Regions from separate parts of the Paracidovorax avenae ATCC 19860 genome, predicted to be linked through region 3. Evidence: predicted binding sites of a transcription regulator. Region 3 holds the regulator's gene; each other region holds the start of a gene.
What was found. The regulator FNR, encoded in region 3, switches genes on or off when oxygen is low (the NO sensors DNR and NnrR bind a similar motif). The targets are predictions, from matches to a motif close to TTGATNNNNATCAA.

Region 1 (4,751 bases), 1.9 Mb from region 3:
GGCCGGCAGCGCGCTTGCGGAGAGCGGCGCCCAGAGCGCGAGGCACAGCGGGACGGCGGCGCCCGCCTGCGCAGCGCTGCGCAGGCACACGGACCAGGGCGCCTGGGAGTCGCGCGCGGCGAAATACACGGTCCGTGTTTCCGTCTTCAGGCGGCGCGCCCAGTGGCGCAGGGAAGCGAAGGCAGGCATGGAAAAGCCGCCGCGGGGGCTGCCGCGGCGGTGCAAGGGCTGGAAGGCCCCGATTCTGGCGCAGCGGCGGACCGCCGCGGGAGGCCGGTCAGAACGACTCCCAGTCGCCTTGCGCACCCGGGACCGCCATGGCGGGGCCCGCCATGAGGCCCGCTGCTGCGGCAGCAGGCCGCAGCGCGGGTGTGCGGGCGGGCGCGCGCACCTTCGCCGGAGACGGCTTGCGGGCAGGCTCGGAGGGGCGGGCCGCCACCGGGGCGGATACCGCGGGTGCCACTGCCACGGAAGGCGCCACGGCCACCGCTGCCTGCGGGGTGTCAGATGCCAGCCGGAACACGCTGACGGCCTGCACGAGATCCTGCGCCTGCGACCGGAGGCTGGAGGCCGCTGCCGCCATCTCTTCCACCAGGGCGGCGTTCTGCTGCGTGGTCTGGTCCATCTGGGTGACGGCTTCACCCACCTGTGCGACGCCCGCACTCTGCTCGCTGCTCGCCGCGCTGATCTCGCCCATGATGTCGGTCACGCGGCGGATGCTGCCCACCACCTCGGTCATGGTGCTGCCTGCCCGGTCGGCCAGTTGCGCGCCGCTTTCCACCCGCTCGACGCTGGCAGTGATGAGTTCCTTGATTTCCTTCGCCGCACCGGCGCTGCGCTGCGCCAGGCTGCGCACCTCGCCCGCCACCACGGCGAAACCACGGCCCTGCTCGCCGGCCCGCGCGGCTTCCACGGCGGCATTCAGGGCCAGGATGTTGGTCTGGAAAGCGATGCCGTCGATGACGTTGATGATGTCGGAGATGCGCCGCGAACTCTCCGAAATGCCCTTCATGGTGTCCACCACCTGCGCCACCACGGCGCCGCCCTGCTCTGCCACCCCGCTCGAGGCCTGCGCCAGCTGGTTGGCCTGGCGCGCGTTGTCCGCGTTCTGCGCGACGGTGGAGCCCAGCTCTTCCATGGAGGCAGCGGTTTCCTCCAGCGCGCTGGCCTGGCTCTCCGTGCGGGACGACAGGTCGGAATTGCCCTGGGCGATCTGCATGCTGGCCGAGGCAACCGATTCGCTGCCCTGGCGCACGCGGGAGACGACGGTGGCCAGCGCCGTGTTCATGTCGCGCAGGCTCTCCAGCAGCAGACCCACTTCGTCCCGCGCATGGATCTCGATGCGCTGGGTCAGGTCTCCCGCCGCGACGGCCCGGGCCACGTCCACCGCCCGGGCGATGGGACGGGTGATGGAACGGGTCACCCACAGGCTGAGCAGCAGGGCCACCAACACGGCCAGCGCGGTTCCGCCGACCTCCACCGCCAGGGCCGTGGCACGGGCGTCTTCCGCCTCGGCCTGGCGCACATCGAGCAGGTCGCGTTCGGCCTTGGAGAACTCGGTCTGCATGGTCCGGAAGCCGTCCATCGCGGCCTTGTCGCGCGCCTTGCCGAATTCGCTGACGAAGGCCTCCATCGGGACCTTGCCGGCATCCACGTCGCGGCGCATGTCCTGCAGCGACTGCATCACCGCGGCGAAGTCCGCCTGGCGGGCGCGCAGCACGTCGAGCCGCTTCTGCTGCTCCGGGTTGTCCGCTGTGAGCGTGCGCAGCGATTGCCAGGCGGAATCGAAGGTCTCGCGCCCCTGGCTCCACGGGCCGAGGAAGGCCGTGCTGCCCGACAGCAGATAGCCGCGGGCGCCGGTTTCCATGTTGACCACGCCCAGCAGCATCCGCTGGGCCTCCTCCAGCACCTTGTAGGTGTGGATGTTCATGCTGGTGGCGGTCTTGATGTGGTTCTGGCTCTGGATGGCCACGCCGATCACCACCAGAAAAATCGCGATGACACCGCCGAATGCCAGCGCGAGCCGTCGGCCCAGGGGCCAGTGGGAAATGTTCATGAGAGTACCGCTTTCGTGCAGGAACGCCGCGCCATGAGGAAGGGCCGGCCCCGGCCCTCGCCACGCGACATCCGTGGCCAACATCCGTCATGGGAGCACGATCGGGATACTAAAGTTACAAATTAACGCGATTTGTAGTCATTCGGCGTACGTCACTGTCGCGTTTGAACGCACAGGGGACGTAGCCGATGGCCCCACCTCAGTTCTTCGTGGCGGCATCCCAGTGTTCGGCGATCTGCCCGTCCTGGATGCGGAACATGTCGAACCACGTGGTCGTGTAGGTCTGCCCCGCGTTCTGCGGATCCGGCAGGCGGCGGGCGAACACCATGGTGACCATGTCACCCTCGGCGAGGATGCGCACCAGCGGGGCCCTCACCCGGGGCTGGATGGGCGAGCGCGGCGTGACCTGCGCCAGGAATTGCTTGAAGGGCTCGCGGCCCGTGGCCACCAGCGGGTTGTGCTGGATGTAGTCCTCCCTCATGTAGCGGTCGGCCAGTTCCACCTGGCCGGACTCGAACACTTCGCGCCAGAAGTCGTACACCAGCCGCTTGTTGTGCGCGAGGATCGGGTTGTGGGACCACAGCAGCTTGTCGTGGTTCGGTTCTTCCGCCACGGGCACCTGGGCGTGGGCGGAAAGGCATACGGCGGCCGCGCAGGCCAGCACGGCGCGGGAGAGCAGCAGTTTCACGGTCATCTCATCTCCTGTCGGGTTGAAACGGCCGGGTTATACGGAATATTCCTTCTGGCGGAAAGTCGATGCCTGCAAGCCCTGTCAGCAGGTGTGTCGGGTTGATGCAGCGCAAGGCGCGTTGCCGGCAGGGGAGCAGACTGCCACGGCATCCACCCATCGACCATGGCCCGGAAATTTCCCGAACATCCCGCCCGCCCGGAACGCATCTGCTGGGGCTGCGACCGCTACTGCCCGGCCGAGGCGCTGGCGTGCGGCAACGGATCGGAGCGCACGCCGCACCCTGTGGAGCTGTTCGGCGAGGACTGGCTCGCATGGTCGCCTGCGGGTATGCCGCCGGCCGGCGATGCCACGCCGGGCCCGGACCAGGCACCGGCGCGATCGCCCGGCACCCGCGAATAGCAGGGCCGGTGCGCCGGGATCAGCGCAGCCGGCCCCCTGGCCGTCAGCGCGCGGCTTCCACCTTCATGCGGGGGTTCGGCGTTTCTCCGAACATCTCGGGCGCATACATCGCCTCCACCCGCGTCGGCGGGAGGGCGAACTCGCCGACGTTGTTCAGGCGCACGGTGTATTCGGCCGTGAGCGACCCCTTGGACACGTACTCGTAATAGCCGCGCCAGGCCTCGAAGCTGCGCTCCTCGTAGGCCAGCCAGCCGCTGCCGCCGCTGCCGCCGCTGCCACGCTTTTCGCCCTGCGTCGCGATCTCGGAGTCGCGCCCCAGGCCGTTGCCCAGGATGGTGGCGCCGCCGGGTACCGGGTCGGTGAGCACCACCCAGGTCATGTCGGCGGTGGAGGTGACCTCGAGTTTGATTCGCAGCACGTCACCGCGGGTGTACCGCCCCGCCACCGCCTGCTCCACCGGCGTGATGGTCTTCTTGACGGTGTAGCCGGCGGAGAACGGCTCCTTGAGCTGGACCGCGGCCACCGACTGCAGCGTGAGCCAGGGCTTGCCGGTGCCTTGCTGGGTCACGTTAAGCGTCTCCTTGCCGCCCGAGGCGCTCCACGGCAGGAACATGCCGTTGTTGGTCAGGTTGCCGGGCGACGCGGGGGCACCGAACCACGTGGTCTGGTGCACGGCGCCCGTGGCATCGGCGGTGGACACGCGGCCCACCTTGCTCCAGTCCACGCTGGCGGTGTTGCCGCCCATCGCGGCGCGGGTGAATCCGGTGACCGGCGTGGCCTCGAACTTCGCGCTGAATTTCTCCAGCGCCAGGCCGCCCCAGAGGTTGGCCGTGGTGGTGTGCCAGGCACCGCCCTGCTGCCGCGCGATGAAGCCGTTGGCCAGGCGCCCCATGTCGTCCTTCCAGGCCGGATCGTCCATCACGGCCAGCATGAGCCGCGCCGTATTCACGTCACCGTTCTGCATGAGCCACCACCAGTAGTCGTCCTGCTCGGAGCTGAAGATCAGCTTGGTGCCCTGGTAGGACAGGCGGGACTTGAGGATCTGGGTGGCCTCCGCCATGCGCTGCTCGCGCTGGGGTGCGTCGGTCACGCGCCGCAGTATGTTCAGCCAGTCGATCACGCTGTGCGTGGGCCACTGGTTGGGCGCCACGGTGATGGACGAGAGCATGCGGCCCGTGGCCTTGCCGTAGCGCGACAGCGCCTCGATCGCTGCGAGCTTGCGCATGTCCAGGTCCTTGCGCGGGCTCCAGAAGTCGCGCTGGATGCGGCCCTCCACGAAAGCGATCAGGCCGCGCTCCATCGGCGCGCGCACCTCCGGCGAGAGTGCGAAGGCAGGATCGATGGACGAGGCCTCGTGCGTGGCCGCGAGCAGGTAGGCAGTGAGCGTGTCGCTGCCGCGGTTACCGCTGCCCGCCTGCGGCGGGAAGTAGCTGGCGAGCCCGTCGCCGTCCAGGTAGGTGGGCAGTTGCCCCACCACGGTCTGCCACATCTTGCCGTCGCGCAGGCCCACGGCCTTGCTGGTCTTCTGCTCCAGGCAGAGGAACGGGTAGTTGGCGAACCAGTCGCGCACGCCCGGCAGGCCTTCGGCGAGCTTGGGCTGTACCG
Region 2 (4,751 bases), 1.6 Mb from region 3:
CCAGGACAACCGCCCCTTCCAGATCGACGCCGCGTCCGGCTTCCAGACCACCGGCGTGCAGGTCGGGCCGAACGTGATCACCCGCGATCTCTACCACCGCTTCTACGAGAACCAGATGCAGATCAACGGCGGCCGCAACGACAAGTTCGCCGCCTGGGCCGACTCCGGCGGCCTCACCATGGGCTACTACGACGGCAGCAACATGCAGCTGTGGAAGCTGGCCCAGAAATACGTGCTGGCCGACAACTTCTTCATGGGCGCGTTCGGCGGCTCGTTCCTGAACCACCAGTACCTGGTGTGCGCCTGCGCGCCGGAGTACCCCAATGCCGACACCTCGGTCGCCAAGGGCTCGATCTCGGCCGTGGACCAGGACGCCTCCGGCAACTTCCTGCCGCGCCTCACCGTGGCGTCCAACTCGCCCGCATCCGCCATCTCCGGCCCGCCGGTCTTCGTGAACAGCAGCAACATCACCCCGAAGAACTACGCCGGCGACGGCAAGTTCTACGCGATCAACACGATGCAGCCGCCCTACCAGCCCAGCTCCAACGCCCCGGCCAGCGGCGCGAGCAACCTGACCGCGGATCCGGCCAAAGCCACCACCCTGCCCCCGCAGACGGCCACCACCATCGCCGACCTGCTTGACAGGAAGAATGTGGGCTGGGCCTGGTATGCAGGGGGCTACAACGCCACGCTGGCATCGGCCACCACGGACCGCGCCTTCGCCCGGCCCGCGCCCAACTTCCAGTTCCACCACCAGCCGTTCAACTACTACGCGAAGTTCGATCCGACCCAGTCCGCCACCGCGGCCTACCGCGCGCAGCACCTGAAGGATTTCGACGCGCAGTTCCTGCAGGACGCCGCCGCCGGCAAGCTGCCGGCCGTGAGCTTCTACAAGCCGCAGGGCAACCTCAACCAGCACCCGGGCTATGCCAGCGTGGCCGACGGCGATGCGCACATCGCCAGCGTGATCGCCCAGCTGCAGGCCAGCCCGCAATGGAAGAACATGCTGATCGTCGTGGCGTATGACGAGAACGGCGGATTCTGGGACCACAAGGCCGTGCCCAAGGGCGATCTCTGGGGGCCCGGCACGCGGATCCCGGCGCTGATCATCTCGCCCTGGGCCAAACACGGCGTGGTGGACCACACCCAGTACGACACGGCATCCATCCTGCGCTTCATCACGCGCCGCTGGGGCCTGGACACCCTGCCGGGCCTGGCGCAGCGCGATGCGGCCCTGGTAAAGAACGGCGGCCAGCCCATGGGCGACCTGACGTCGGCCCTGGACCTGACGCAGATCCTGCAGTAACGCGCCACGCAGCGCCCGGCTCCGGCGGCCGGACCGCTGCACCGCCCGCGGCACCACCCGCAAAGGACAAAGCCCGCTTGACGCGGGCTTTGTCCTTTCAGCGCTTCTCCCGTGTGGCGGCACGCCCTGCGGCGCACCGCTCCTCTCAAAGGTTCATTCGCGGCGCTCGATCAGGCGGTTGATCCGCAGCGCCAGCAGCGTGCAGACCACGCCGGACAGCAGGTACACGCTGACCGCGATCAGCCCGAACTTGGCCGACAGGCCCAGGGCGACCAGCGGGGCGAACGCGGCACCGACCAGCCACGCGAGGTCGGCCGACAGCGCGGCCCCCGTGTAGCGGAAGCGCGGCGAAAAATTGGCCGTCACCGTGCCGGAGGCCTGGCCGTACGACAGGCCCAGCAGCACGAAGCCCACCAGGATGAAGATGTTGTTGCCCACCGTGCCGCTGCTGAGCAGCCACGGCGTGACGAGGCTGAACACTCCGATCAGGCAGGCCATGGCACCCAGGGTGTTGCGGCGGCCTACCCGGTCGGCCAGCCGGCCGGAGATGGCGATGGCGATGGCCGCGCAGAAGGCCCCTGCGATCTGCACGCCCAGCACGTGGGTGATCGACTGCTCGGAATACATCGAGATCCAGGACAGCGGGAACACCGTGACCACGTGGAACAGCGCGAAGCTGGCCAGTGCGGCGAAGGCGCCCAGGAACACGTTGCGGCCCTCGCTGCGCATGAGCTCCAGCACGCTCACGGGTGCCAGCTCGCGCTGCTGCAGCATCTCGGTATAGGACTGGCCGACGATCAGGCGCAGGCGGGCGAAGAGCGCCACCACGTTGATCGCGAAGGCGACGAAGAAGGGGAAGCGCCAGCCCCAGTCGAGGAACTCCTGCACCGACAGGTTGCTGTAGAGATAGGCGAACAGGCTGGCTGCGAGCGCGAAGCCGACCGGCGCACCCAGCTGCCCGATCATGGCGTACCAGCCGCGCCGCTCCTGCGGGGCTGACATGGCCAGCAGGGACGGCAGGCCGTCCCAGGTGCCGCCCAGCGCCAGGCCCTGGCCCAGGCGCAGCACGACCAGGGCGATGATGGCGATGTGGCCCACGCTGTTGTAGCTCGGCAGGAAGGCCATGCCCGCTGTGGAGGCGCCCAGGAGGAACAGGGCGATAGTGAGCTTGGTGCCGCGCCCCCAGCGCCGCTGCACCGCCATGGAGATGGCCGTGCCGACCGGGCGCGCGACGAAGGCCAGCGCGAAGATCGCGAAGGCCATCAGCGTGCCGTCCAGGCGCGTCATGAAGGGAAAGACGAACGACGGGAACACCAGCACGCAGGCGATCCCGAAGACGAAGAAGTCGAAATACTCGGAAGAACGCCCGATGATCACGCCGACCGCGATCTCGCTGGGAGTGGCTTCTTCATGGGTGTCCGCATGGGACAGGGATTCCTCGTGGTGGAAATTCCCGGCGGGGTAAGGGGAAGCAGCAAGCCCACTCATATGAACGCTCCTCGATTCATGCTGAACACGGCTTCCGTTCTACACCCCTGCCGTGGCCCCTACAAGGCGACTTTTCCCTGAGGGTGGGTCGGACAAACCCTTACACGGACCATGGTTTTGCGCTCGTCGGTCTGCAACCCGCGCCAGCCCGTGATGGCGGGCCGTACTTTGACCTTGGACAAAATGTCCAATCGACAGAGCCTTCCAAAGTATTACATTTGGCCCGTCCTGTAATCCGCGTTTGCCCTAAACGCGCTTTTCGTTACGCCCCCCAAAAGCATGCTGAAAACCATGAAACTCCGCGGGCCCGCATGGCTCGGCGCGGCCGCCCTGGCTGCAAGCCTCGCCGGCTGCAGCAAGGCCGTCGTCCTCAATCCAGCGGGTGACGTCGCCGCGCAGCAAGGCCAGCTGGTCGTCACCGCCACGCTGCTGATGCTGATCATCATCGTCCCGGTGATCCTGCTCACCTTCCTCTTCGCCTGGAAGTACCGCCAGTCGAACACCGAGGCCGAGTACGACCCCGACTGGCACCACTCCACCACACTGGAGCTGGTGATCTGGACCGTGCCGCTGATGATCATCATCGCCCTGGGGGCGCTGACCTGGATCAGCACCCACAAGCTGGACCCGTACCGCCCCCTGGACCGCATCGACGCGGCCCGCGCGCTGCCCGCCAGCGTCAAGCCGCTGGAAATCCAGGTCGTGGCCATGGACTGGAAGTGGGCCTTCTTCTACCCCGAGCAGGGCATCGCCACGGTGAACGAGGTCGCTGCCCCCGTCGATCGCCCCATCGTCTTCAAGCTGACGTCCACGTCCACGATGAACGCGTTCTACGTGCCCGACCTGGCCGGCATGATCTACACCATGCCCGGCATGCAGACCGAGCTGAACGCCATCATCAACAAGGCGGGCGTCTATCACGGCTTCTCGTCGCACTACAGCGGCCCGGGCTTCTCGGGCATGACGTTCAAGTTCCACGGCCTGAGCGACGGCGACTTCGACAAGTGGGTCGCCGATGCCAAGGGTTCCGGCAAGGCGCTGGACAGCAAGACCTACCTCGCCCTCGCCAAGCCCAGCGAGCGCAACCCCGTGGAGCGCTTCGCCTCCGTGGAAGCCGGGCTCTACGAGAAGGTGCTCAACCGCTGCGTCGAGGACGGCAAGATGTGCATGCACCACATGATGGCCATCGATGCCAACGGCGGCGAGGCCTACCTCAAGGCCGCCGGCCTGAACCTGCCCCAGGACGTGTGCACGGCCGAGAACTCCGCGCGCGTGATCGCCTCCCTGGAAACGACGCGCGAGACCGCGACCGCCACCACCCCGCAATGATCCTGCAGGGCCGTTGACGCGCAAGCGGCGCCGGCCCCCACCAGAAGAAACCCGATATGTCCTCCGAACAAATTACCGCGTCCCACTGGGCCCTGGGACGGCTCACCTGGGACTCCGTGCCGATGGCGCACGAACCCATCGTGCTGTGGACCTTCATCGCCGTGATGCTGGGCGGCCTCGCCGTCTTCGCCGCGGTCACGCGCTTCCGCCTGTGGGGCCCGCTGTGGCGCGACTGGATCTGCAGCATCGACCACAAGAAGATCGGGATCATGTACATGATCCTGGGCATCGTGATGCTGCTGCGCGGCTTCGCCGACGCGGTGATGATGCGCCTGCAGCAGGCCATCGCCTTCGGCGACAACATGGGCTACCTGCCGCCGCACCACTACGACCAGATCTTCACCGCCCACGGCGTGATCATGATCTTCTTCGTGGCGATGCCGCTGGTCACCGGCCTGATGAACTACGTCGTGCCGCTGCAGATCGGCGCGCGTGACGTGGCCTTCCCGTTCCTGAACAACTTCAGCTTCTGGATGACCACCGCCGGTGCGATCCTGGTGATGATCTCGCTGTTCCTGGGCGAGTTCTCCACCTCCGGCTGGCTGGCCCTGTCCAACCTGGGGGCGCA
Region 3 (4,751 bases):
GCCTCCATTGCCGCGCGCACCGCGGCATCGCTGCGCCCTGGCACCCATCGCACCTGCTCCAGCCCCAGGGATTGCAGGGTGGCGATCTGGTCTCCGGACGCGATCCGGAAGCTGCTCACCGGAAAAGGATGGTTCATCCATCCCAGTTCCAGCTGGATGTACATGCCGACGCGCAGCAGGGCGACGTCGATGAGGAGGGAGGAGTTCACGGGGAGGTCACGAAATAAGAGAGGCGCGTAACGCCTCTCATTCGAAACCATTATCACCAGTTCGTGAGCAGCTGTTTCCGAGTCCGCGACAAATGTACCGCTTCAGCGACACCAGGGCTCCAGTGCCTGGCGCCCCACGTCCATCCAGAGCGCCCAGGCGGCCACGGCCGCCAGCAGCACGCCGGCGAACCGCGTTCCCCACGTGGCGCGCGCAGCATCCACCCGTGAGCGGAGCCGCCGCCAGGCCCAGGCGCCACCCAGCAGCCAGAGCGCGCCGCCGCCGCCGAATGCGGCCATCGCAGCGGCCCCCTGCGCCGGGTTGCCGGCCAGCGCTGCCACCAGCAGGGCCGAATACAGCAGCCCGCACGGCATCAGGGCCCACGCCAGCCCGGCCACCGCGAGGCCGCCTGGAGCGCGCACGCCGGGGCCGACGCGGGCCCAGACCGCGCGGCCGGCCCGCTCCACCCAGGCCGGCTGGCGCGCCTGCAGGGCCATCAGGATGCCCCAGGCCAGCATGCCCACGTGCAGCAGCGTCCACGCCGGCCGCAGGGCCGCGGACTGCTGGGTCAGCCAGGCCAGTCGGTCCATCGCCAGCGCCGCGGCGGCCCCGGCCAGCCCGTAGCCGGCCATCCGGGCGAGGTGGAAAACCGCGGTGCGCGCCGCGCCGCCGCGCAGCAGGCCGCCCGGTCCGGTCGCCGCCGGCGCGGCGCAGGCGGCGGGCGCCCCTGCCGTGGCATGCACGGAGCCGTACCGGCGCAGGGGCGCCAGGGCAGCCGCCCCGCCGCCCTGCGGCCCGCCCACGATCGCGGCGCAGGGGGCCGCGCACATCGCCAGGCAGTGCGGCCCGCCCGCCAGTCCCATGGCGAAGGCCGTCCAGATCAGTGCGTCGGGCATGGCGGCTCCTGCAAGAAAGAAAAGGGCTCTCAGATGATCCGGGAGAACCGTGCGCGGTTGCGGTCCGCCTGCAGGTAGCGGTCGAACACCATGGCCACGCCGCGCACGAAGAACCAGCCCATCTCCGTCACGCTGATGCCGTCCTCGCCCACCGTGACGAGGCCGTCGCCGGCCATGCCTTCGAGCACCTCGATTTCCGCGGCGAAATACCGCCGGAAATCGATCAGCCACGACTGCTCCATCGGCTCGAACAGCACCTCGCCCTGGCACATGAGGGCCATGATGACGGAGCGGCGCACGAGGTCGTCACGCGTCAGCGCGAGGCCGCGCACCACCGGCAGCCGGCCCTGGTTGATGAGGTCGTAGTACTCGTCCAGGGTCTTGGCGTTCTGGCTGTACGTGGCGCCGATGCGGCCGATGGCGGACACGCCCAGCGCGATCAGGTCGCAGTCCGGCTGGGTGCTATAGCCCTGGAAGTTGCGGTGCAGCCGGCCCTGCCGCTTGGCCACGGCCAGCGCGTCGCCCGGCAGCGCGAAGTGGTCCATGCCCACGTACACGTAGCCCGCCTCCTGGAAGGCGTTGAGCGAGCGCGACAGCATCGACACCTTGGCGGAGGCCATCGGCAGCTCGGCCGACACGATGCGCCGCTGCGGCTTGAAGCGCTCGGGCAGGTGGGCGTAGGCATAGAGCGCGATGCGGTCGGGCCGCAGTTCGCACACCTGGGCCAGGGTGCGGTCGAACGACTCGGGCGTCTGCCGCGGCAGGCCGTAGATCAGGTCCACGTTGACGGACTCGAAGCCGATCCGCCGCGCCTCCTGCACCAGCGCGAAGACCTGCTCGGCCGGCTGCACGCGGTGTACCGCCTTCTGCACGGCCGGATCGAAATCCTGCACGCCGAAGCTCAGCCGGTTGAAGCCCAGCTCCGCCAGCCGCGCGAGCCGCTGGGCATCCACCGTGCGGGGATCGACCTCGATGGAATACTCCCCCCCGGGCACGAGCGTGAAGCTGCGGCGCAGCATGTTCATCAGCTCCTGCAGCGCGTCGTCGCCCAGGAAGGTGGGACTGCCGCCGCCGATGTGCAGCTGGCTCACCGCATGGCCGGGCGCGCAGTGCGCCATGTGCAGATCGATCTCGCGGCTGAGGTAGCGCAGGTACACGTCGGCGCGCTCGGGGTGGCGCGTGATGATCTTGTTGCACGCGCAGTAATAGCACAACGATTCGCAGAACGGGATGTGCACATATAGCGAGAGGGGCACGGCCTTGGCGGCCGAGCCGAGGCGGCGCTGCTGCAGCGCCAGCACGTACTCGTCCGCGCCGAAGGCCTCCACGAACCGGTCCGCGGTCGGGTAGGAGGTATAGCGGGGGCCCGGCACGTCGAAGCGGCGCAAAAGCTCGGGAGTCACAGCGTTCATGGTGCGGAATTCCTTATCGATTCACAATGTGCCCCATGTCCCGCGCCCGTGTCCTTGACGCCGGTCAAGCATTTGGACGCGCGTCGCTGCGACAATTGACGCATCACAGTCGCCCGCCACATTCTTCCTGCACGCCTGCGCTCCTGCCATGCGTCCGCACCGTGGCTGGCCTGCATGCACAGCGAGATAGAACACAGAAGGGAAGGCTGCTCATCCATGAATCCGCACACCATCAAGGTCGCCTGCTCGAACTGCAACCTGCGCGAGCTCTGCATGCCGCTGGGCCTGAACGAGCAGCAGCTGCAGCGCATCGATGACATCGTCGCCACGCGCCGCAAGGTCAAGCGCGGCGGCACGCTGTTCCGCAACGGCGAGGCCTTCACGTCGCTCTTCGCCATCCGCACGGGCTTCTTCAAGACCTGCGTGGCCACCGAGGACGGGCGCGACCAGGTGACGGGCTTCCAGATGGCCGGCGAGATCATCGGGCTCGACGGCATCGTCAGCGACCACCACACCTGCGACGCCGTCGCGCTGGAGGACGCCGAGGTGTGCGTCATGCCCTTCGAACGCATCGAGGAGCTGTCGCGCGAAGTCACGGCCCTGCAGCACCACGTCCACAAGATCATGAGCCGCGAGATCGTGCGCGAGCACGGCGTAATGCTGCTGCTGGGCAGCATGCGCGCCGAGGAACGCCTCGCGGCCTTCCTGCTCAACCTCGTGCAGCGCCTGCATGCGCGGGGATTCTCGCAATCCGAACTGGTGCTGCGCATGACGCGCGAGGAGATCGGCAGCTACCTGGGCCTCAAGCTGGAAACCGTGAGCCGCACCTTCTCGAAATTCGTCGAGGAAGGCATCGTCGAGGTCAAGCAGCGGCACGTGCGCATCGTCGAGCCGGATGCGCTCAAGCGGATCGTCAATAGCCAAGCCTGTAACTGACATCCCCCTGAGGCGCTGCGCGCCTTCCCCCTTCTCTCGCCGCGCTGCGCGCCGCGGGAAGGGGGACGACACCAGTGGCCCGGCGAAGCCGGTTCCACGGCGTCTGCTGGCGTGGCCTGCTCCGCGGCCTTCTGATCGGCACGGCCGCGTATCTTCGTGGGCCTTGCGCTACGCGAATGCTCTGCGTGAAAACCCAGAACCCTCACCAAGCAGCCGCCAGGCCCCTGTCGCCACGACGGCCTTTTTGCCTGCAAGCCATCACATGCGCTGACAGCCGCCCCGCCCTCACTGCGAAAACTTGCCGCACTCCATCGGGCGCTCGCCCGTGGGAACGGGGCAGCGGTTGAGCTCGAAGGGCGACATGGACAGCAGCGTGGTGAGGGCGCTGGAGAGCATGCACAGCGCCCAGAACACGAAGAACGCCACCGTATAGACGCCCTCGCGCGAGAGGGCGAGGGGTTGGTCGGACCAGTGCAGGGCGGCCGGGTCCACGAAGGCGAATACCACCATCTCGATCAGTCCTGCCACCAGGAAGGCGGGCCAGGCGATCCACATCCAGCGTTGGGTTCTCATCGCGATCTCCTCCTTTGCAGTCATCGGTGTCGAAAACGAACGGAACACATCGGGCTCCGGTGCCCGCCAGGCCAGCCGCGGTACTCAGCGCGGCTGGTCCCCTGCCGGCGTGGCCGCGTGGTTGCGCGCCTTCATCGCCGGCTCCATGGCCGCGGCACGCGCGCGCTCCCGCTCGAGCGTGCGGTTGATCTCGATGCCCTGGCGGTAATAGTCCTCCGCCACCACCGGATCAGGCTGCCGCACGGCCAGCCATGCCGTTGTCGTGCCGGCGACCACCACGATCGCGGGCCCGGCGATCACCATCCACACGTGGCCGAACTTCCACCAGGGCTGGGCCGCCACGGCGGCCGATGTCGTTTTTTGCGCCATCTCGAACTCCTTCCTTCGTCACCACGGCCCCATCACACCACAGGGTTGCAGGGGCCTGCCATACTGAATAACACCAACCGCCCTCGCCGCTTCAGCGCGGCACGAGGAAGATGGATTTCTCTTTCACGCGGGCCTTCGTCTCCAGGGACTGCACCTCGAAGGCCACCGGATGCGAGCCCGGCGCGGCCGAGCCGTACGGGATCTGCAGCCGCACTGCCACCCAGCGCGATTGCGCTGCGCCGATCTCCACCTCGGCCTCCGACGCGACGGCCAGCCCTTCCAGTCCGGACGCCGCGATGCGGTAGCGCTGCGGCGCCTCGGTCGCGTTCATGATTTGCAGGCTGTACACGTTCTCCAG
Region 4 (4,751 bases), 1.4 Mb from region 3:
GGGCCGGCCGGCCCCTGCGATCAGGCGTAGGTATTGACCTGGGTGCCCAGAGAGCCGGAGGTGGCCAGCTGCTGGGGCTGGGGCAGGGCCTCCAGCATCTGGGCCGCGGACGACTTCTGGATGTCCAGGGCCTTTTTCAGCACGGTCATGTTCACGGCGTCCGAGGTTTTCTGGCTGGCCATGGCGGTGGCGGTGTTGACGAGGGATTGCGAGAGACCTACATCCATGGACATCTCCTTGTGCAGCCTCCGCTGGGAGACCGATGAGCAAAAGATGCCTCGTTATCGGCCCGCCGGCGCGAAGGCTTGAGCACTGTTACACCTCGCTGGCTTTTTCCGGGTAAACCCGCGGTTCAATCCAGTGCGCTGGATCCATAGGCATCGCAGGCGGAGAGGTCGGAATCGCTGCCCTTGGGCAACTGGCTGGCCGCATCGCGCAGTGCGGTCCGCAGCCCTTCCTCCAGCACCGGATGGTAGAACGGCATGCGCAGCATGTCGTGCACGGTGAGCTCCCGGTCCATGGCCAGCGCCAGCAGGTGGGCCATGTGTTCTCCGGCCGGGGCGCACATTTCCGCACCCAGCAGCCGGCCGGTGTCCCGCTGGGCGTAGAGGCTCAGGCGCCCGTGGTTGCGCTGCGCCACGCGGGCGCGCCCCTGCCGCGCGAAATCGACGGTGCCGGTCACCGATTCGTCCCGTTTCAGGTCCTTGTAGCGCCTGCCGACGGTCGCCGCGTTCGGTTCCGTGAACACGATGGACAGCGGCATGCGCCGGCGGAACCCGCGCACTTCGGGCGCCAGGGCATTGAGCCCGGCGATGTGTCCGTCGTCCGCTGCCTCGTGCAGCAGGGGGCGGAAGTCGTTCGCGTCCCCGGCCATGAACACCGGCAGGTCGCCGACCTGCGCCGTGCGCCGGTCCACCGGCGGCATGCCGTGCTTGTCCAGTTCCACTCCCAGCGTTTCCAGCCCGAGGTGCTCCACGTTCGGGCGGCGCCCCATGGCAGCGAGGACCTGGTCCACCACGACGGTGGCGCTGTCATTGGTGACCTCGATGCCCCCCGGCACCTCGCGCAGCGTCACTTCCTCCCCGACGTTCAGGACGAACTCCGATTTCAGCAGCTCCAGCAGCGTGTCGTTCACGGCGGGATCGGAGAGGCCGGCGATCTCCTTGCGGCTCGAGAACGCGGCCACCTCCACGCCCAGCCGTGCGAGCGCCTGGGCCATTTCCGCACCGAGGGGCCCCAGGCCGATGACCGCGATGCGCGGCCCCAGCCCGCGCTGCTCGAACAGGGTGTCGGTCGTGAGGATGCGGTCCCCGAAGGCCAGCCATTCCTCCGGCACGATCGGCCGGGAGCCTGTCGCGATGATGATGCTGCGGGCGTCGTACACGTGGCCGTCCACTTCCACCCTGTGTGGTCCCATGAGCCGGGCATGTCCGGCGATCCCCAGGGTGCCGATGTCGGACGCCTTGCGCGCGCCCGCCACGAAATCATCCCGAAGCGCGCGGACCCGCTCCAGCACGGCCGGAAGGTCCACCTCGAGCGACTGCTGCCCGCGGATGCCGAACGTATCGAAGCTGTGGCGGCGGTGGAAGGCATCTGCGGCCTCGATCAGCATCTTGGACGGCATGCAGCCCACCCGGGCGCAGGTGGTTCCCCACGGGCCGTCGTTCACGATCCGCACCCGCTCCGTGCGTTTGCGCACTTCGCGCAGTGCCGCGAGGCCGGCGGAACCCGCTCCGAGGATGATGACGTCCAACGTGTCGCTCATGGGCCTGGATCTCCTGCTCTGGTGGTTGACTCGGCAGGAAAGTGTCGGCGCGCGTGCGCGTGGGGGCATGTAGGCGGAAAGGCTGTCTTGTCCCGGCTGCAGCCCGGGCCGTGCCTGCTCTCAGGTATCGGGCCAGCCGGCCCGTCCCTGGGCGGCGTCGTCGATGCGCTGCCGGAACGCCGCGGCGCGCGGCTCGGCAATCGAAAGGCGCAACAGCACCAGCGAACCGTGCTCCACGTCCTGCAGTTTGGCCCCTGCGGCGTCCACCTCGCGGCGCACGAGTCCTTCCAGCGCGTAGGGCACCAGGCACTGGAGGGTGGCCATGCGCTCCAGGGGCACCTTGTCCGCCTGGAGCAGCGCCTGGGCCACGGTGTCCGCATACGCCCGCACGAGCCCGCCGGCACCGAGCTTCACCCCGCCGAAGTAGCGCACCACGGTGGCAAGGACGCCTTCCAGATCCTGGTGCCGCAGCACCTCCAGCATGGGCCGGCCCGCCGTGCCCCCCGGCTCCCCGTCGTCCACCGCGGCCGACTGGCCCCCGGCCAGCAGGGCCCAGCAGACATGTGCGGCGCCCGGGTGATCGCGCCGCAGGCCGTCCACCACCAGCTGGGCGGTGGCACGGTCGGCGACGGGCTGCACGCAGCCGATGAAGCGGCTCTTCTTGATGACGAGTTCGCTGTGCGAAGGCGCTCGGAGTGTTTGCGGCATAGGGGGCGCAAGTGTAGGCGGCCGGGCACCGTCGGCATCTCCTTCGTGGGGATTGATGCACGTCAACGGCCTCCGGCGCCGCCTTTCCTACGATAGGCCATCGCCGCATCGGCGGCATTGACCGAAGGAGAAACCCGACATGGCAAGACATTGGAAGGCATTGGCCCTGGCTCTGGCGCTGGGCGCCGGCGCATCCGCCCAAGCGGCGGACTGCAGCGTGGACATCGAAGGCAACGACGCCATGCAGTTCAACAAGGCTGCCATCGCCGTACCCCAGAGCTGCAAGCAGTTCACCGTCAAGCTCAAGCACGCGGGCAAGCTGCCCAAGACCGCCATGGGCCACAACTGGGTACTCACCAAGGCATCGGACATGCAGGGCGCTTCGACCGACGGCATGGCGGCCGGCGCGGAGAAGAATTTCGTCAAGGACGGCGACAAGCGCGTCATTGCCCATACGAAGATCATCGGTGGCGGTGAAAGCGATTCGGTGACGTTCCCGGTCTCTTCCCTCAAGGCTGGCGAGTCGTATGCCTACTTCTGCTCGTTCCCCGGCCATTCGGCGCTCATGAAGGGCACGCTGACGCTGTCGAAGTGACGCAGCGCCAGGGCGGGGCAGCCAATGCCCTGTCCGATGGCGGGAGCCGCCCATGCTCCGTGTGGCAGGGAAGCCACGGCAGGGTGTTTTGTCATGGAGGAAGCGTGCCGGCCTACAGGGGGCTCGCCGCAGCCCCCGTACCCTCATCGGGGTACCCCCTGCATGAAGACCACGCGACGTCCCCGTCGCTACAGGAAGCCCGCCATGCTGTCCTTCAACCTGAGCTCGTTCGCGCTGCCCCGTCCATTTTCCGCATTGCCCTTCCTGGGCGATGCTTCGGGTGCTTCACCCGCCGCCAAGGCGACCCCGGCGCCATCCGCCCCTGCGGACGGCTGCCTCCTGGTGTCGGCCTACGAAGATCCGCCTGCGGACCTCGACCAGCGGGTTCGCGCCGTCGGCGAGTGGTGAACAGGCAAGGCCGCCGGGTCCCTTGAGCCCCCGGCGGAGTTCCCGAGGTTCACGCCTGCAACGCGGCGAACTGCATCGGCTGGGGCAGGGCGGCGTGCTGCGGCTGCAGCTTGAAGATCGAGACCGCCTGCACGAGATCCTGGGCCTGCTGCTGCAGGCTCTTCGCCGCCGCCGAGCTTTGCTCGACCAGGGCGGCATTCTGCTGGGTGGCCTCGTCCATGTGGTTCACGGCAACGCCCACTTGCGACACGCCATGGCTCTGCTCGCTGCTGGCGGCGCTGATTTCCCCGACGATGTCGCTCACCCGCTTGATCGACGCCACCACTTCTTCCATGGTCTGGCCGGCCCGGTCCACCAGGGCAGTCCCTGCTTCCACCTGCGTCACGCTGTCGGTGATGAGGGTCTTGATTTCCCGGGCCGCCTGGGCGCTGCGCTGGGCGAGGCTGCGCACCTCGCTGGCGACCACGGCGAAGCCGCGTCCCTGTTCGCCCGCGCGGGCTGCTTCCACGGCGGCGTTCAGCGCGAGGATGTTGGTCTGGAAGGCGATGCCGTCGATGACGCCGATGATGTCGGAGATACGGCGCGAGCTCTCATTGATTTCCCTCATCGTCGTCACGACCTGGTTCACGGCGTCTCCGCCCTGCTGCGCCACACCGGTGGCCCCCTGGGCCAGCTGGTTCGCCTGCAGCGCGTTGTCGGCGTTGTGGCGCACGGTGGAGCTGAGCTCATCCATGGTGGCGGACGTTTGCTGCAGCGCGCTGGCCTGCTGTTCGGTGCGCATGCTCAGGTCGCTGGCACCGGTGGCGATCTCCGTCGAGCCGATGGCGATCGAATCCGATGCGCTGCGCACCTGGGTGACGATGCGCGCCAGGCTGCTCTGCATGCTGGCGATGGAGGCCATCACGCTGCCTGCCGCCACGCCGCCAGCCGCGCCCAGCGGGGCCAGGTCGCCTTCGGCCACGCGCTGGGCGGCCCAGCCCAGTTCGGACGGCTCCGCGCCCAGGGCACTCGACAGGCGGCGCGTGATGATCACGCCCGACACGATGGCCATGGCCACCGCGGCGAGGCAGGCGGCGAGCAGAATGTTCCGCTGCCGCACGAAACTCTCGGCGGCGGCAGCTTCCGTCGCGTCCGCGCGCTTGCCGGCATCGGTCACGAAATCTCCGGTCTTGCCCGTGAGCTGGGCGAGAAGAGGCCGGCATTCGTTGTTGATCTTGGTAACGGCGGCCTCGCGTTGACCGGCCACTGCCATCTTCACGATGTCGCGGGCCACAG

Region 1: a site for FNR is predicted at 2,846-2,859, ahead of ACAV_RS15900 (DUF3079 domain-containing protein). Genes of this name have one in related genera too.
Region 2: a site for FNR is predicted at 2,963-2,976, ahead of cyoA (ubiquinol oxidase subunit II). Genes of this name have one in related genera too.
Region 4: a site for FNR is predicted at 2,526-2,539, ahead of azu (azurin). Genes of this name have one in related genera too.

Annotation. Positions count from the first base shown of each region.
Region 1 covers NC_015138.1:3,648,969-3,653,719, forward strand. The annotation lists gene pbpC (penicillin-binding protein 1C) at 1-189, opposite strand, end outside; gene ACAV_RS15890 (methyl-accepting chemotaxis protein) at 278-2,056, opposite strand; gene ACAV_RS15895 (nuclear transport factor 2 family protein) at 2,256-2,750, opposite strand; gene ACAV_RS15900 (DUF3079 domain-containing protein) at 2,910-3,146, shown strand; gene ACAV_RS15905 (Ig-like domain-containing alpha-2-macroglobulin family protein) at 3,190-4,751, opposite strand, start outside.
Region 2 covers NC_015138.1:3,299,569-3,304,319, forward strand. The annotation lists gene acpA (acid phosphatase) at 1-1,306, shown strand, start outside; gene ACAV_RS14470 (MFS transporter) at 1,460-2,794, opposite strand; gene cyoA (ubiquinol oxidase subunit II) at 3,074-4,123, shown strand; gene cyoB (cytochrome o ubiquinol oxidase subunit I) at 4,180-4,751, shown strand, end outside.
Region 3 covers NC_015138.1:1,748,903-1,753,653, reverse strand. The annotation lists gene ACAV_RS07750 (cyclic di-GMP phosphodiesterase) at 1-260, opposite strand, end outside; gene ACAV_RS07745 (sulfite exporter TauE/SafE family protein) at 312-1,103, opposite strand; gene hemN (oxygen-independent coproporphyrinogen III oxidase) at 1,133-2,515, opposite strand; gene fnr (fumarate/nitrate reduction transcriptional regulator Fnr) at 2,732-3,451, shown strand; gene ACAV_RS07730 (hypothetical protein) at 3,737-4,024, opposite strand; gene ACAV_RS07725 (FixH family protein) at 4,109-4,393, opposite strand; gene ccoG (cytochrome c oxidase accessory protein CcoG) at 4,485-4,751, opposite strand, start outside.
Region 4 covers NC_015138.1:3,146,363-3,151,113, reverse strand. The annotation lists gene ACAV_RS13805 (YjfB family protein) at 21-227, opposite strand; gene ACAV_RS13800 (dihydrolipoyl dehydrogenase) at 353-1,765, opposite strand; gene ACAV_RS13795 (IMPACT family protein) at 1,886-2,473, opposite strand; gene azu (azurin) at 2,613-3,068, shown strand; gene ACAV_RS13785 (hypothetical protein) at 3,273-3,476, shown strand; gene ACAV_RS13780 (methyl-accepting chemotaxis protein) at 3,526-4,751, opposite strand, start outside.